4 regions of the Alkalilimnicola sp. S0819 genome follow, and region 1 is predicted to be linked to each of the others. Evidence: predicted binding sites of a transcription regulator. Region 1 holds the regulator's gene; each other region holds the start of a gene.
What was found. The regulator sigma-54, encoded in region 1, starts transcription at its own class of promoters, with help from an activator protein. The targets are predictions, from matches to a motif close to TGGCANGNTNCNTGCTT.

Region 1 (4,227 bases):
ACGCCACCGGGCGCTGGGACTACCAAGTGGACTCGCCCCGGGTCGCCCACTACCCCGAGGATGACCGCTGGACGCTGGCCACGCCGCGCCTGGAGGCCTATCCCGAGGAAGGCGCGACCTGGCACGCCCACGCCGAGCAGGGTATCGCCTGGCCCGACGAGGACCGGGTGGAGTTGCGCGGCAGAGTCACGGTGCGCCGGGCGGCAAGCCCCGTGAACCGCCCGCTGGAGCTGGATACCGAAAACGTGCGCATCACCCCCAGCCGCGACTACGCCGAGACCGACGCCTACACCGAAGTCCGCCAGGGCGTCTCGCGTATCCAGGGCACAGGCGCCCGCGCCTGGGTGGCCGAAGACCGGGTGGAATTCCTCTCCGAAGTAAAGGGACACTATGTACCGGAAGACCAATAAGCTCCTCGCCCTGCTGGTTCTGGCGCTGCCCCTCGCCGCGGGCGCGCTCGAGAGCGACCGTGAACAACCCATCGAACTGGAAGCCGACCGCGCCGAGATGGACAACGTCAGCGGCGTGAGTGTGTACACCGGCAATGTGATCCTCACCCAGGGCACGCTGAAGATCACCGGCGACAAGATGACCGTCTACCAGACCGAGGGCGGCGAGCTGGACAAGGCCTACGTGGACGGCCGCCCCGCCACCTACCAGCAGCTGCCCGACGACCAGCCCCTGCCGGTCAAGGCCCGTGCCCCGCGCATGGAGTATTACGCCAGCGGCCCCGAGCGGGTCCGTCTGCTCCAGGGCGGCCTGATCACCCAGGGCCAGGACGAGTTCGAAGGCGAGACCATCGTCTATCTGGTGCAGGAAGACCGCATGCAGGCCGAGCGCGGCGAGGGCGAAGACCAGCGTATCCGCATCAAGTTCTTCCCCAAGGAAGATGACAAGGGCGACGCGCCATGAGCCGCCTGCTCGCCGAAGGCCTGATCAAGCGCTACAAGGGGCGCACCGTGGTCAAGGACGCCAGCTTCGCCCTGCAGAGCGGCGAGATCGTCGGCCTGCTGGGCCCCAACGGCGCCGGCAAGACCACCTCCTTCTACATGATCGTCGGCCTGATCGCCGCCGACGGCGGGCGCATCGTGCTGGACGGGCAGGACATCACCCGCCTGCCCATCCACACCCGGGCGCGGCTCGGCATCGGCTACCTGCCCCAGGAAGCCTCGGTATTCCGCAAGTTGAGCGTCGCCAACAACCTGATGGCCGTGCTGGAGACCCGCAAGGAGCTCAGCCGCGCCCAGCGCCGCCAGGAGCTGGACGCGCTGCTGGAGGAATTCCACGTCACCCACCTGCGCGATCAAATGGGCATCTCGCTCTCCGGGGGCGAACGGCGCCGAGTGGAAATCGCCCGGGCGCTGGCCGCCAACCCGCGTTTCATCCTGCTCGATGAGCCTTTCGCCGGCGTGGACCCCATCTCGGTGGTGGACATCCAGCAGATCGTGCGCCATCTGGCCGAACGCGGCATCGGCGTGCTGATCACCGACCACAATGTGCGCGAGACCCTGGGCATCGTGCAGCGGGCCTATATCCTGGGGGACGGCGCGGTGATCGCCGAGGGCAGCGCCGAAGAAGTGCTGGCCAATCAGCGGGTCAAGGAGGTCTACCTGGGGGAGCATTTCCGGCTCTAGGGGCACACGGATCGATCCCCCCGAGGCCTCTGCGGCAGCCGGGCGCGCCTCGGCGAGGCGGCGCCCGCCACGAATGGCCCAGACCCTTGGCCAGGGCGACGCCCCATCGCGCCTTGGCGGCGAACCGCCAGACGGTGAGAGGCCCAAAAGAAGGGGGCAGCGCCTCCCCGGGCCCGGCGCGGCCCGCCCGCCGTTCCAGCCCCGTGACAATTAGGCTACGATGGACGCTAAGCATGTACCCATCCCACACTAATCAGCGGCACGCAGCGCGCGGCATCGACCGACGCCCATGGGCATGAAGCAAAGTCTGCAAATACGCCTGGGGCAGCAGCTCACCATGACGCCCCAGCTGCAACAGGCCATACGGCTGTTGCAGCTCTCCAGCCTGGACCTGCAGCTGGAGATCCAGCAGGCGCTGGAGTCCAATGTCATGCTGGAGCTGGAGGAAGACACCGAGCCCAGCCTGGACCGGGAACTGTCCAGCCGCGAGCGCGACGAGGAACGCGAGGCCCGGGACGCCCCGGAGCCCGCGGAGGACAGCGCCCGGGATACCAGCGAGCCCAACGAGCACATCCCCGACGAATTGCCGGTGGACAGCCAGTGGGACGACGTCTACGACGGCTCCACCAGCTACAGCAGCCCCGAATTCGACGACCGCGACCCCTTCGCCAACGAGAGCGGCAGCGCGGGCGGCTTGCGCGCGCACCTGCGCTGGCAGGCGGATCTGTGCGGTTTCACCGAGAAGGACCGCTATATCGCCGAGATCCTCATCGACTCGGTGGCCGACGACGGTTACCTGCACATCGGCACCGAGGAGGTGCTGCAGGCCCTGCCCCCCGAGTGGCGGGTGGAACCGGAAGAGGTGGAAACGGTGCTTCAGCGCGTCCAGCGCTTCGACCCGGTGGGGGTGGCCGCGCGGGAGCCCCGCGAAGCGCTGCTGCTGCAGCTCGAGCCCCTGCCCCCCGACACCCCCTGGCTCGCCGAAGCGCGGCTGCTGGTGGACAAGCACCTGGAACTGCTCGCCGGGCGCCAATACAGCCAGTTGATGCGCCGCCTGAAGCTCGACCAGGACAGCCTGCGGGCGGTGGTCGCCCTGATCCAGACCCTGGATCCGCATCCGGGCGCGCGGATCAGCGACGAAACGCCCCAATATGTCATTCCGGATGTGTTCGTGCGCAAGCAGCGGGGGGTCTGGCAGGTGGATCTGAACACCGATGCCCTGCCGAAGATTCGGGTCAACGACTACTACGCCGGCCTGCTCAAGGGTGGCGAGAGCGCCACCCTGCGCGACCAGCTCCAGGAGGCGCGCTGGTTCCTCAAGAGCCTGCAGAGCCGCCACGAGACCCTGCTGAAGGTCGCCCGCTTCATCGTCGCCCACCAGCAGGGCTTCTTCGAGCACGGCGAAGAGGCCATGAAGCCGCTGGTACTGCGCGAAGTGGCCGAAGAGGTGGAGATGCACGAGTCCACCATCTCGCGCATCACCACCCAGAAGTACATGCACACCCCGCGGGGCACGCTGGAGTTCAAGTATTTCTTCTCCAGCCACGTCAGCACCGCCGATGGCCAGGAGTGCTCCGCCACCGCCATCCGCGCACGCATCCGCAAGCTCATCGCCGCCGAGGCACCCGACAAGCCCTTGAGTGACAGCAAGCTCACCGAGATCCTTCAGGACGAAGGCATTAACGTTGCCCGACGAACCGTGGCAAAGTACAGGGAAGCCATGAACATTGGTTCATCCACCGAGCGAAAGAGGCTCGCCTGAATACCCCAAAGGAGGCGGTATGCAGATCAACGTCACCGGCCATCACGTGGACATCACCGAGGCGCTCCGCAGCTACGTCAAGGACAAACTCGACCGCCTGGAGCGTCACTTCGACAACGTGGTGGATGTGCACGTCATTCTCACGGTGGAAAAGTTGGACCAGAAGGCCGAAGCCACCATGCTACTCAGTGGGGCCCGCATTCACGCCGAAGCCACCCACGAGGACATGTATGCCGCCATCGACGCGCTGATCGACAAGCTCGACCGGCAGGTCGTCAAGCACAAGGAAAAACTCACCGATCACCACCGTCGCGAAGGCGCCGCCCAGAAGGCAGCGCTCGAGTAACGCAGTCGGGGCGGCCCCAAAACGGGCCGCCCCGCTTCCATAGGCGCGCTAGAAAAAATGAACATCGTCGATCTGATCAGCCTCGAACGCATCGCCGTCGATGCGGACCTGGCCAGCAAGAAACGCTCCCTGGAGACACTCAGCGAACTGCTTACCCGGAACGCCGACACCCTGTCCGCGAACACGGTGTTCGAAAAACTGATCAGCCGGGAGCGGCTGGGCAGCACCGGCCTCGGCCGCGGAGTCGCCCTGCCTCACGCCCGCATCGAGGGCAGCAGCGAGGCGCTGGGCGCCTTCATCAAGTTGCAGAGCGGCGTGGACTTCGACGCCTTCGACAAGCAACCCGTGGACCTGATGTTTGCCCTGGTGGTTCCGGAGCACTTCACCGACGAGCACCTGCAGATCCTCTCCAGCCTGGCGGAGCTGTTCAGCGACCAGACGCTGTGCGAGCGCCTGCGCGGCGCGGAAACGCCCGAACAGATCCA
Region 2 (4,227 bases), on a different contig from region 1:
GCCCAGGCGCAGGCCGGAGCGGTCCAGCACGTTCTCCAGCACCATCTCGCCCCAGTTGCCCTGCATCTTCGCCCGGCCCTTCAGGGCGGTGGCCAGCTCGTTGGCCTCCCGGCTCATCTGCTGGTGCAGGTTCTGCAGCTGCTTGAGCTCGGTCTGCATGGCGCTTTGCTGCTTGCTGCTCTCCACGTGAACGTGCTCCACCTTCTGCTTGAACTCCCCCATCTGTTCGCGGAAGGGCTTGAGCAGCGCGTCCAGGGATTCGCGGTTGCGCTGGGAGAAGGTTTCGCTCTTGGCCTCGAAGATCTTGTTGGCCAGGTTCTCGAACTCCTGCTTGAGCGCGGCCTTGTGCTGGTCCAGCTCCTTCAGGCGGGCTTCGTAATGCTCCTGGTCGGCGGCCCGGCGGCTGCGCAGGGTGGCGAGCTGCTCGGCCAGCTCGGCGCGGGTCTGTTCGCTCTGGCGGGCCTCGGCGCGGGCCTGCTCCAGCTGGCCCTCCAGCGCCTGCAGCCGCTCGCGCTCATCGTTCAGGCGTCGCGCCTCGTTATCGGCACGGGCCTCCAGCACCGCATGGCGGGTGCGCAGCTCGGCCAGCTCGCTCTCCCGGGCACTCGATTGCTCGCGGGCCTCGGCGGCCGCGTCGCGCTCGGCCTGCAGCATCTCGTCGCGGTGGCGCAGCTGCTCGCCCAGGGCCGCGGCGGCCCGGCTGGCGCGCAGCCACAGCCCCAGCAAGAGCACCACGCCGGCCAACAGCAGCGCGGCCAACACCATCAGACTCTGAGTTTCGCTCACCACATCCCCCTGCAGACTGATCATCGGTCTTGATAGCCGGCCAGTGTAGCGCCTGCGGGCGACAAATTGTGCCGCACGGACAACGCCTGTGGCTCCGATGCCGCGAAGCGGAATCCGGGACGGCTGTTGACGCCGCCCCCTGGATTTCGCCTCGCGGCATCGCGGCGAGGGGCCGCGCCGCTGGTCAGATGTCGAAGTTGTAACTCAGGCCCAGCACCACGGCGTCGTCCTGCTCCACGCCATCGCGGTCTTCTCCGCCGACGATGTAGGTCAGGCGCATCTCCGCCCCCGTGTCGCCGATGGGCCGGCTCAGGCTCAGATCCAGGTGGCGAAAGCCGCTGCTCTCGGCGCTGCTGGCGATGAACTCACCGCTGTCCTCATAGGTGTAGAAACCGGCGGTGGCGGCGAAGCTGAAGTCCTTGGGCAGGTCGTACGCGAAGCCCAGGGTCCAGTAGGCGTCGCCTTCGTTGCCCCAGACCACGTCATCCAGCAGCACATTGACGCCCAGGCTCACCGGGCCCAGCCCCAGGCTGGCGGCGAATTCCGGCACATCCGCGTCGTCGATGTTGGTGTAGTGGTAGTAGATCAGGCCCACGTCGTAGCTGAACATGCCCAGCGAGCCGGCATGGCCGCCGTAGAAATCGCTCTCGAAGCCGCCCCCGCTCTCGTCGCTGTAACCCAGGCTGGAGCCCCAGTAGCCCAGATAGAAGCCCGAATCATGGGCCCAGTCCAGGCCGCCCTGCACGGCGGCGTCGTCGTTCTCCGGCGCGTTGGTGATACCCCGAAACACGTACTCGGAGACGACGCCGATGTTGCCGCTGAGCTCGGCCTGGGCCGGCAGGGCGACGGTGCCGGCCAGCAGCGCGCACACGGAAGCGGTGGTGGTGGTCTTGCGGGTGAAGCTCATTGGTAATACCCCCGAAGGATGGATGGAAAGGCTTGCGGTGAAGCCGGGTCAGACGGGGTATTGCAGAGGGTGTGCCAATGGTGGTTGGCGTTATTATTCAAAGGCTTGCAAAAGGGCCGCAAGGATTTCGTCGACGGGCCCCGAGCGCGGCGCACGGTGCTGGTGCGGGCGGGGCACAGGTTTGGTGCGCTGGGCCTGCTCGGGGCCGGGGGGCCGGGGTTGCGCCTGTGGCGGCGTCGTGGCTATGCGGCGCTCAGGCCACCAGCTCCACGTCCGCCGGCAGGGCGATCTCCATGGTGATGGGCAGATGGTCGGAGAGCGGGCAGTCCAGCACGGCCGCGCTGCGCACCTCCAGCTCATCGGAAACCAGGATGTGGTCGATATTCTTCTGCGGCCGCCAGCTCGGGTAGGTATGCAGATGGTGCAGGGGTTCCATCAGCCGGGTGCGGTGCAGCAAGCGCTCCAGCTCCGGCGCGCGGGAATGGCAGTTGAAGTCACCCATGACCACGGCGTGGGGCAGGTCCTGGATCAGCTCCGCCACGAAATCCATCTGGTTCATGCGCGCGCGCCGGCTCAGCGCCAGATGCAGCAGCACCACGGACAGGTCCGCCTGCGGCCCGCCAAAGCGCACCACCAGCGCGCCTCGGCCGGGGATCATGCCGGGCAGCTTGTGCTCGCGCATCTCCAGCGGCCGAAAGCGGCTCAGCAGCCCGTTGCTGTGGCGCGCCAGCCGGCCGATGCGGCGGTTGGTCTGGAAGTGGCAATAGGGAAAGGCGCCTTGCCCCGCCAGATAATGGACCTGATTGACGAAGCCGCTGCGAAAGCTGCCTGCGTCCACTTCCTGCAGCCCGACGATGTCGTAATCACAGATAGTGCCGGCGATGCGGTCCAGATTGTCCTGGCGCGCCGCATGGGGCAGGACATGCTTCCAGCTGCGGGTCAGATAATGATGGTACTGGCGAGTTTCGATGCCGGTCTGGATGTTGTAGCTCATCAGCCGCAGGGTCTCGGCGGCATGACGCACGGGTAGCGTGGCCGCGGGATGCGGCTCCGGGTCCAGGCGCTGGATGCGGGCACTCATCTCGGTCATCGGGCTCCGGGCAGGACGGGGATGCCCATCATGCCGCGCAGATGTTCCCGGCGACGTGACGAGCCTCACAACCGTATCGGCTTATTGGGCGCCTAGCCGCTGTTTCACCAGCTCGTCCGCCACCTGCAGCATACGGGGCTGGCTACGGGCAGTGCGTGTGCTGATGGTGTAGCGCCCGGCCACACCCAACGAAGGCGTGCTCATGATCCGGTAGCGTTTCGCCAGCTGCTCGCCCTGGCGCAGGCGGGTGGCCACGGCGAAGCTGTCCCAGAGTTTCAGCACCTGGGCCCGGTCCACGCCCTGCGCGGCGAACAGCTCGGCCACGTCCTCGGCGGACTGGAAACGCTGACCCTTGACGTGAATGGCATTGAACAGGGGCTTGTGGACCTGCTCCACCACGCCCAGCACTTCGGCCACGTAATAGGCTCGGGCAAGCGGCTCCCAGCTGGGGTTGAACACCATGGGGGTGCGCCGGATCACCACGCCCTCGGGCGCCTCGGCGAGCCAGTCGTGGAAGGGGCCGCTGAAATCGAAACAAGCCGGGCAGGCATAGGAGAAGAATTCCCGCACTTCCACCTGCCCATCCTGCTCGCCACCGGCATCGGGCTGGCTGATCACCCGATAATCGCGCCCCGCCTGGAACTGCTGCGCCTGGGCCAGGCCCGTGAACAGCATCAGCACCAGGGCGAGCTGCATCATCCGCTTCATCATTGGTCCATCCTTACATTTACTGGTTCTTGTGGGCCGGGGCCGGCACCTTTGGTGTTCGACTCCACGACGCGCACCGGGTTCCCCCCAGAATAGCTCGGGCCCTGTACCAACCCAAACCCGAAAACGCGAAAGGCGGCCTGAAGGCCGCCTTTCCCTGGGCTCACGCGCGCAAGCCGAGCTTACTGGGCGCGGTACAGACCGGAGACGTACCCGGCCAGCGCCTGGATTTCTTCATCGGTGAGCTTGCCGGCCACGTCCCGCATCATGCTGTTGAGGTCGGTCTGGCGCTCGCCGGCACGGTAGGCGCGCAGCGCATTGGCCAGATAAGCCGCCTTCTGGCCGCCGATCTGCGGGAAGCCCGCACCTTCCACGCCCTGGCCCGCCGGGCCGTGGCAGGCGGCACAGGCGGCCACGCCGCGCTCGGGAATGCCGGCCATGTAGAGGCGACTGCCCAGTTCCACGCTCTCGTCCGGGGCCTCTTCCACCTGGTTGCTCTGCTGGCTGTAATAAGCCGCCAGGTCCAGCATGTCCTGCTCGCTCAAGCCCTGGGCCTGGGGGCTCATCAAGGCGTTCTGGCGGGTACCGCTCTTGAAGGCCTGGAGCTGCTGCACCAGATAGCCGGCATGCTGCCCGGCCAGATCCGGCCACGCCGGGTTCGGGCTGTTGCCATCGGCACCGTGGCAGGCCGCGCACGTGGCGGCCTTCTGCTGACCGGCCTGCGGGTCGCCTTCGG
Region 3 (4,227 bases), on a different contig from region 1:
CTGGGCCAGTTCCACGTTGGTGGCGGCCACCAGGCGCACGTCCACCCGCCGGGTCTGGGTATCGCCCACCCGCTCGAACTCGCCTTCCTGCAGCACCCGCAGCAGCTTGGCCTGGGCGGCGGGGGAGAGTTCGCCCACTTCATCCAGGAACAGCGTACCGCCATGGGCGCGCTCGAAACGCCCGGGACGTGATTGGGCCGCGCCGGTGAAGGCCCCTTTTTCCACGCCGAAGAGTTCGGATTCGATCAGTTCCTCGGGAATCGCCGCGCAGTTGATGGGCACGAAGGCCTTCTCGGCGCGGGCGCTCAGCCCATGCAGGGCGCGGGCGAACATCTCCTTGCCCACGCCGGTCTCGCCCAGCAGCAGCACGGTGATCTGACTCCGGGCGGCCTTGGCGACCATCTCGGCGGCATCCTTGAAGGCCTCCGAGGTGCCGACCATATCGCCCAGGCCCAGTTGTTCGTCGATGTTGTAGCGCAGCTGCTCCACTTGGGTTTGCAGGGCGATGAGCTGATCGGCCACCCGGTCGGGGCGGTAGTACTTGAGGTCCCGCTCGGCGTCGGCCCAGTCCTCCGCGGGCTTGCCGATGATGTAGCAGCGCTTGTCGCCGCGGCCGCGGCATTCGGTTTCGCGATACATGATGAAGCGGCCCATCACTGCGCTGGTGTAGCCCGAGGCGTAGCCAATCTGGATCCAGCACACCGGGTCCACGTCCAGACCGAAGGTTTCCAGGTGCACGTCGGCCTCGAAGCTGTTGCGCCAGATGAACTCGCCGTAATAACGCCCGGCGGTGATGTCGATGTCCAACTCCGCCGGTTCCACCTCCACCACCCCTTCCAGCGAATGCAGCGCGGGGCCCAGGTGCATCAGTTCCTCGTCGGAGGCGTTGGGAATCATGCGCCGGCACATCTGCGCATCCCGCTGGCCCGAGGCATAACCCATGCGGGTGAGCACGCCCCGGGCCCGGTCCAGCCCCAGGCTCTCCACCAACTCCTTGCGCAGCGCGGCGATCGCGCCGGTGTGGAGCAACACCATGCGCTGCTTCTCGAGCAGGATGCGGCCGTGCTCGAAGCGCAGTTTGAGCTGCTCGAAGAGCTGGTCGAAGTTCTTGGGTACGGGGGCGCCGGACATGGGCCGATGATCTCCGCTGCTTCCCTGGTGCACTCCAGCATAGGCGCAGGCGGGGCGCATTGCATGCTGCACCGGCACACGTGCTGTGCCCCTTTATCAAATCATCAAATGCTGCGCCGCAGCTTGATGAATTGCTCAGCTCAGACGCCTGCGGGCGTTTTTGTTGCGACCGCAATAAAGCCCGGAAAAACAATCCGTTACTCATTTGGCACGGACCCTGCTATAGCCCTCCCCGAGGCACGGTGCGCAGACAGGGACGCACCGGCCCGAACTGACAGGAGGAGCCCCGGCCATGGCCAGTACCGATCAGCAGCAACGCTATGTGCGGGTCACCGATAGGCGGCTCGACGGCTTTGTCGAGTTCGATTTTTCCGTGGGTGACCCGGAGCTCTACGTGGAGCTGATTCTGCCCCAGGCCGCCTTTCAGGAGTTCTGCCGCGCCAACCGAGTGGAGCACCTGAGCGAGGCCGCCGCCCAGCGGGTGGACATGGATCGCAAGAAGTGGCGCGAAGCCGGTCTATAGAGCCGGCTCGCATTCATTCAGGAGGAGATTGCATGAGCATCGACATCAAGACTTCGTCCATCGAGCCGCTGCGGCACACGTTCGCCAACGTGGCCCGACGGCTGGGTGCGGACAAGCCCGCCTCTCGTTACCTGGAGGCCATGTACGACCTGCAGCCGACGGTGAACTTCCACTACCGCCCCCTGTGGGATTCCGAGCACGAGCTCTATGACACCGGCCGCACCCGGATCGCCATGGAGGACTGGTACGCGCTGAAGGACCCGCGCCAGTACTACTACGGCACCTGGGTCATGACCCGTTCCAGGCAGCAGGAAGTGGCCGAGCGCAATTTCGCCTTCGTGGAAAAGCGCAAGCTGCTGGGGACCATGAGCGAGGCCTCCCGCGACAAGGCGGCGAAGCTGCTGGTGCCCCTGCGGCATCTGGAATACGCGGCCAACCTCAACAACACCTACATCTGCGCCTACGGCTACGGCACCGCCACCACCCAGGCGGCCATGTTCACCGGGATGGACCGGCTGGCGATCGCCCAGTACCTCTCGCGCATCGGCCTGATGATCGACGGCAACAGCGCCGAGACCCTGGATGCGGGCAAGCAGGCCTGGACCGATGAGCCCCTGTGGCAGCCCCTGCGCCAGCTGGCCGAGGAGCTGATGGTGCAGAAGGACTGGTTCGAGCTGCTGGTGGCCCAGGACTACGTGCTGGACGGCCTGCTCTATCCGCTGGTCTACGACCGCATCGATGCGGTGTTCGAGCGCGAATCCGGCGCCGGGCTGTCCATGCTCACCGAGTTCATGAGCGAGTGGTACACCGAGCACTGTCGCTGGACCGATGCGGTGCTGAAGGTGGCGGCGAAGGAGTCCGATGCCAACAAGCAGCAGATCGAGCAGTGGATCAATGCCTGGATGCCCCGGGTGGCCGCGGCGCTCGCGCCCGTCGCCGAATACGGGCTGGGCGGCGAGGCCCAGTCGGTGATGAGCGAGCTGCAGGACGAACTCAAGGCCCGCGCGGCGAAGAAATCCGGTCTGGACCTGTAAGGCCCGCCGGCGGAGGAGACCCCCATGACGAACAACACCGTCTACATCGCCCTGCAGAACAATGAAGAGGCCCGACCGATCATCGAGGCCATCGAGCAGGACAACCGCGACGCCACCATCGAGCACTTTCCGGCGATGGTGAAGATCGACGCCCCCGGGCAACTGGTGATCAAGCGCGAGACCGTGGAGGAGCTGATCGGCCGCGACTGGGACCCCCAGGAAATCCACATCAACCTGATCTCCATTTCCGGCAACGTCGACGAGACCGAGGACGCATTCCGCCTCGAGCGTCTGCGCTAATCGAAGGAGGAGCACGATCATGAGCAACGCCAAACGCATGAACCTGCGCGAGAAGTACCAGCGCCTGACCCGCGACCTGGGCTGGGAGCCGAGCTACCAGGACAAGTCCGCCATCTATCCCCAGGCGGAGTTCGAGGGCATCAAGATCCATGACTGGAGCAAGTGGGAGGATCCCTTCCGCCTGACCATGGACGCCTACTGGAAGTACCAGGCGGAGAAGGAGCGCAAGCTCTACTCCATCATCGACGCCTTCGCCCAGAACAACGGCCAGCTGAACGTGACGGATGCGCGCTACATCAACGCGCTCAAATTGTTCCTGACGGGGGTCAGCCCACTGGAGTACGCCGCCCATCGCGGTTTCGCCATGGCCGGGCGGCAGTTCCCGGGCGTGGGCGCCCAGGTGGCCTGCCAGATGCAGAGCATCGACGAGCTGCGCCACGTGCAGACCCAGATCCACACCATTGCCCAGTACAACAAGTACTTCAACGGCTTCCACGACTGGCAGCACATGCATGATCGGGTCTGGTACCTGTCCGTGCCCAAGTCCTTCTTCGACGACGCCATGTCCGCCGGGCCCTTCGAGTTCGTCACCGCCATCTCGTTCAGCTTCGAGTACGTGCTGACCAACCTGCTGTTCATGCCCTTCATGAGCGGGGCGGCCTACAACGGCGACATGGCCACCGTGACCTTCGGCTTCTCGGCCCAGTCCGATGAATCCCGCCACATGACCCTGGGGCTGGAAGTCATCAAGTTCATGCTGGAGCAGGACCCGGACAATGTGCCCATCGTCCAGAAGTGGATCGACAAGTGGTTCTGGCGCGGTTATCGGCTGCTGAGCCTGGTCTCCATGATGATGGACTACATGCTGCCCAAGCGGGTCATGTCCTGGCAGGAGGCCTGGGAGATGTACTTCGAGCAGAACGGCGGCGCGCTGTTCGACGACCTGGAGCGCTATGGCATCCGCAAGCCCAAGTACTGGGAGGTCTCGGTCAAGGAGAAGAAGCGCCTCTCCCACGAGGTTTGGAGCGTGTTCTACAACTACGGCCATGCCGCGGCCTTCCACAGCTGGTTGCCGGATGAGTCCGAGATGGCCTGGCTGTCCGAGAAGTACCCGGAGACCTTCGACAAGTACTACCGGCCGCGCTTCGAATACTGGGCCGAGCAGCACGCGCGGGGCAACCGCTACTACAACGATTCCCTGCCGCAGCTGTGTCAGACCTGCCAGATCCCGATGGCGTT
Region 4 (4,227 bases), on a different contig from region 1:
CCGCAGGGGCAGGGGTTCATGGCGGCGATCAGCTGAAAATCCGCCGGGTAGCGCATGCGCCCCGCCGCACGGGCGATGCGCACCTCGCCGCTCTCCAAGGGCTCGCGTAGCGCTTCCAGGGCACGGCGGTCGAACTCGGGCAATTCGTCCAGAAACAGCACACCCTGGTGGGCCAGCGACACCTCTCCGGGCCGGGGGCGGCTGCCGCCCCCGATCAGCGCCACGTGGGAGGCGTTGTGGTGGGGGCTGCGGTAGGGGCGTCGGCCCCACTGAGTCGGGTCGAAGCCGGTATCGCTCACCGAGGCCACGGCCGCGGCCTCCAGCGCCTCGGCATCGCTCATGGGCGGCAGAATGCCCGGCAGGCGGGCGGCGAGCATGGATTTGCCGGTGCCGGGCGGGCCGAGCATGAGCAGGTTGTGGCGCCCGGCGGCGGCGATCTCCAGGCAGCGTCGGGGGAGGCTCTGGCCGCGGACTTCGGCCAGGTCCGCCGCCGCGCTGGGGGCTGCCGGGGCGGGCCGGGTGCTCGCCGCTGGCAGGGGGGCCTCGCCGCGCAGATGGGCGCAGACCGCCAACAGGTGCTCCGCCCCGTGGCAGCCCTCGGGGTGGGCCAGTGCGGCCTCCGGGGCGCTCGCTGCCGGCAGGATCAGGCGCCGATGCGCCCGGGCGCTGTGCACGGCGGCGGGCAGGGCGCCCTGCACCGGGCGCAGCGCGCCGCTCAGGGCGAGTTCGCCGATGAACTCATAGCCCTCCAGCTCCGCCGGCAACTGCCCCGAGGCGGCGAGGATGCCCAGTGCCATGGGCAGGTCGTAGCGCCCGCCGCCCTTGGGCAGGTCGGCGGGGGCGAGGTTGACGGTAATGCGCCCGGCGGGGAAGTCGAAGCCGGCGTTCTGCAGGGCGCTGCGTACCCGGTCCTTGGCCTCGCGCACCGCCGTTTCCGGCAGGCCGACGATGTTGAGCGTGGGCAAGCCGCCGGCGAGATGAACCTCCACCGTCACCGGCGGGGCGTCGATGCCCCGCGGCGCACGGCTGTGGATGACGGCGAGCGCCATGGTGCTACCCCCTTCCCTGGGTGCTTATTGTTGCGTGAGGAGAGAACCGCGGCCATGCGCCGCGATTGCCTTTCCTATCCCTGCGCCCGGTCCTCGTGCTCTTCCAGCGTCGCCACCCGGGTCTCCAGCGCTTCCAGCTGGGCGCGGGTGCGGGCGAGCACCTTGGCCTGGGCGTCGAATTCCTCCCGGGTGACCAGGTCCAGGCGGTTGAACATGTTCTGCAGGGTCGCGCGCATGTTCTTTTCCATCTCCGCCTGAAATTCCCGCACCCCACCGGGCAGGTTCTCGCTCAGGCGGCGGGCCATTTCATCGAGTTTCTTCGGGTCCAGCATGACTGATGTCCTTCGGGGCTGGTGATTGCACCGCTTTGGTGCGAGGGATCCGCGGTGGCCGGCCCGTTTTGGTGCAACGGCGCCGCGGATCGGTGTTCCTGATGTTGCGCAAGCCTTTGTGGGGAAAGAGAAAACCCCGCATGGCACGGGAAGTGCTCTTCGCTCCGGTGCAAGCGTTCGATCAGCGCGGCCCCCGTTCCGAGCTATGGGCAGCGGATCGAGGGTGCAAGCGCCCGCGGGGCGGGCCGTACAGAAACCATCAAGGAGACGATCATGAAAATGGTCACCGCGATTATCAAGCCTTTCAAGCTCGATGACGTGCGCGAGGCCCTCTCGGAGATCGGGGTGCGGGGCATCACCGTCACCGAGATCAAGGGTTTCGGCCGCCAGAAGGGCCACACCGAACTCTACCGCGGGGCGGAGTACGTGGTGGATTTTCTCCCCAAGATGAAGGTGGAGATCGTCCTGGACGAAGCCCTGCTCGATCGGGCCGTGGATGCCGTCATTCAGGCGGCCAACACCGGCCGGATCGGCGACGGCAAGATTTTCGTCTTCGACGTCGAGCAGGTGGTGCGAATCCGCACCGGCGAGATTGGCGCCGACGCGCTTTAAGGGCAGTTCACGGGAGTAACGGTCATGAACGAAGTCATTGAACTGGCGTATGCCCTGGATACCTTCTATTTCCTGGTGTCCGGCGCGCTCGTGATGTGGATGGCGGCGGGTTTCGCCATGCTGGAGGCGGGCCTGGTGCGCGCCAAGAACACCGCCGAGATCCTCACCAAGAACATCGCGCTGTTCTCCATCGCCTGCATCATGTACATGCTGGTGGGTTACAACATCATGTACGGCGATTCGGTGAACAGCTTCATTCCGGGGCTGTCCTTCCTGATCGGCGGGGATCATGCCGCCGAGGCCGTGCTCGCCAGCGAGGGCGAGATCTACTACTCGAGCATGGCGGATTTCTTCTTCCAGGTCGTGTTCGTCGCCACCGCCATGTCCATCGTCTCGGGGGCGGTCGCCGAGCGGATGAAGCTCTGGGCCTTCCTGCTGTTCGCGGTGGTGATGACGGGTTTCATCTACCCGGTGCAGGGTTTCTGGAAGTGGGGCGGCGGTTTCCTGGAGGCCGCGGGCTTCAACGACTTCGCCGGCTCCGGCATCGTTCACATGACCGGCGCCGCCGCGGCCCTGGCCGGTGTGCTGCTGTTGGGCGCGCGCAAGGGCAAGTACGGCCCGAAGGGCGAGATCCGCGCCATTCCCGGTGCGAACATGCCGCTGGCGACCCTGGGCACCTTCGTGCTGTGGCTGGGCTGGTTCGGCTTCAACGGCGGCTCGGAGCTGATGATCTCCAACGTGGCCGAGGCCAACGCGGTGGCGAAGATCTTCGTCAACACCAACATGGCCGCCGCCGGGGGCCTGGTGGTGGCCCTGCTCACCGCCCGGGCGATGTTCGGCAAGGCCGATCTGACCATGGCCTTGAACGGCGCGCTGGCGGGCCTGGTGGCCATCACCGCCGAGCCGCTCACCCCCGCCCCCCTGGCCGCCACCCTGATCGGCGGTCTGGGCGGTCTGATCGTGGTGTTCGCCATCGTCGGTCTGGACAAACTGAAGATCGACGACCCGGTGGGCGCGATCTCGGTGCACGGCGTGGTCGGGCTCTGGGGCCTGCTGGCGGTGCCGCTGACCAATGCCGAGGCTAGCTTCGGCGCGCAGCTGCTGGGCATCGTCTGCATCTTCCTGTGGGTGTTCGGCGCCAGCCTGATCGTCTGGAGCCTCATCAAGGCGACCATGGGTATCCGGGTCTCCGAGGAAGAGGAGATCAACGGCGTGGACGTGGGCGAGTGTGGCCTGGAGGCCTATCCGGAGTTCACCACCACCCGCAATCCCGGCAACTGAACGCCGCCGGCACGCCAAAGGGGCGCCCTCGGGCGCCTCTTTGGGTCCTGGGCCGGCGATAGGCAGCGCTTCGCAAGTGTGGATAATGGGCCCCTGGCGACCCCCAGCGGAGACCCCCATGCGCGAACCGAACAAGCCGGCGGATGAGGCGCGGCGCCTGAGCGCGCTGCGCGCAATCGGTCTGTTGGATGGACCCGGGGGAGTGCGTTTCGCGCGCACTCCCCGGCGGGTCCGCGCCGATCAGGCCATGTACCGGGCCAAGCCCGGTGAAATCGCCCCGCTTTGCCCGGGCGGCGGCGACGAGTTCGCCACGTGAGCAAGATGCCCCTGTTACAGCTGCATGGGCTGGGCGTCGGCCAGTTGGCCCCCGTGAATGAGGAGCTGGCCGCCGCGGAGTGCCTGTGCCTGTCCGGCCCCTCGGGCAGCGGCAAGAGCCGCCTGCTGCGGGCGATCGCCGATCTGGACCCCCATGAGGGCGAGGCGCGGCTTGAAGGCCTGCCCGCCCACGCCATGCCGGCCCATCGCTGGCGCGCCCGGGTGGCTTATCTGCCCGCGGAAAGTGCCTGGTGGGCGGACACGGTGGGCGCCCACTTTCCCGCCGGTGCGGATGGCCTGCCCGCCCTCGGACTGGGCAAGGAGGCCCTGGGCTGGTCCGTCGCGCGCCTTTCCAGCGGTGAGCGTCAGCGCCTGGCGCTGTTACGGGTGGCCGCGCTCGCGCCCGCCGTGATGCTGCTCGACGAGCCCACCGCCAATCTGGATGCGGACAGCGCCGCCGCGGTGGAGGCCTGGCTGGCCGACTGGCGGCGGCGGGGCGTGGCGCAGATCTGGGTCTCCCATGACCCGGCGCAAATTCGCCGGGTGGCGGACCGCTGGCTGCGCATCGAGGATGGCGCGCTGCGGGAGGTGTCGCTATGAGCCTGCTGAGCCTTACGGCCTGGGATCTGGCCCTGGCC

Region 2: a site for sigma-54 is predicted at 1,754-1,770, ahead of GBG68_RS07835 (TorF family putative porin). Genes of this name have one in related genera too.
Region 3: a site for sigma-54 is predicted at 1,338-1,354, ahead of GBG68_RS05575 (phenol hydroxylase subunit). Genes of this name have one in related genera too.
Region 4: a site for sigma-54 is predicted at 1,523-1,539, ahead of GBG68_RS08025 (P-II family nitrogen regulator). Genes of this name have one in related genera too.

Annotation. Positions count from the first base shown of each region.
Region 1 is NZ_WHIW01000008.1:87,333-91,559, reverse strand. It holds gene lptC (LPS export ABC transporter periplasmic protein LptC) at 1-410, shown strand, start outside; gene lptA (lipopolysaccharide transport periplasmic protein LptA) at 391-912, shown strand; gene lptB (LPS export ABC transporter ATP-binding protein) at 909-1,634, shown strand; gene GBG68_RS08610 (RNA polymerase factor sigma-54) at 1,930-3,396, shown strand; gene hpf (ribosome hibernation-promoting factor, HPF/YfiA family) at 3,416-3,742, shown strand; gene ptsN (PTS IIA-like nitrogen regulatory protein PtsN) at 3,800-4,227, shown strand, end outside.
Region 2 is NZ_WHIW01000007.1:47,686-51,912, reverse strand. It holds gene rmuC (DNA recombination protein RmuC) at 1-810, opposite strand, end outside; gene GBG68_RS07835 (TorF family putative porin) at 971-1,693, opposite strand; gene GBG68_RS07830 (endonuclease/exonuclease/phosphatase family protein) at 1,947-2,783, opposite strand; gene GBG68_RS07825 (thiol:disulfide interchange protein DsbA/DsbL) at 2,865-3,494, opposite strand; gene GBG68_RS07820 (c-type cytochrome) at 3,674-4,227, opposite strand, start outside.
Region 3 is NZ_WHIW01000004.1:261,958-266,184, forward strand. It holds gene GBG68_RS05570 (sigma-54-dependent Fis family transcriptional regulator) at 1-1,131, opposite strand, end outside; gene GBG68_RS05575 (phenol hydroxylase subunit) at 1,424-1,654, shown strand; gene GBG68_RS05580 (aromatic/alkene monooxygenase hydroxylase subunit beta) at 1,687-2,688, shown strand; gene GBG68_RS05585 (MmoB/DmpM family protein) at 2,713-2,988, shown strand; gene GBG68_RS05590 (aromatic/alkene/methane monooxygenase hydroxylase/oxygenase subunit alpha) at 3,008-4,227, shown strand, end outside.
Region 4 is NZ_WHIW01000007.1:89,113-93,339, forward strand. It holds gene GBG68_RS08015 (YifB family Mg chelatase-like AAA ATPase) at 1-1,049, opposite strand, end outside; gene ubiK (ubiquinone biosynthesis accessory factor UbiK) at 1,124-1,381, opposite strand; gene GBG68_RS08025 (P-II family nitrogen regulator) at 1,655-1,993, shown strand; gene GBG68_RS08030 (ammonium transporter) at 2,018-3,274, shown strand; gene GBG68_RS08035 (hypothetical protein) at 3,393-3,590, shown strand; gene GBG68_RS08040 (ATP-binding cassette domain-containing protein) at 3,596-4,189, shown strand; gene GBG68_RS08045 (ABC transporter permease) at 4,186-4,227, shown strand, end outside.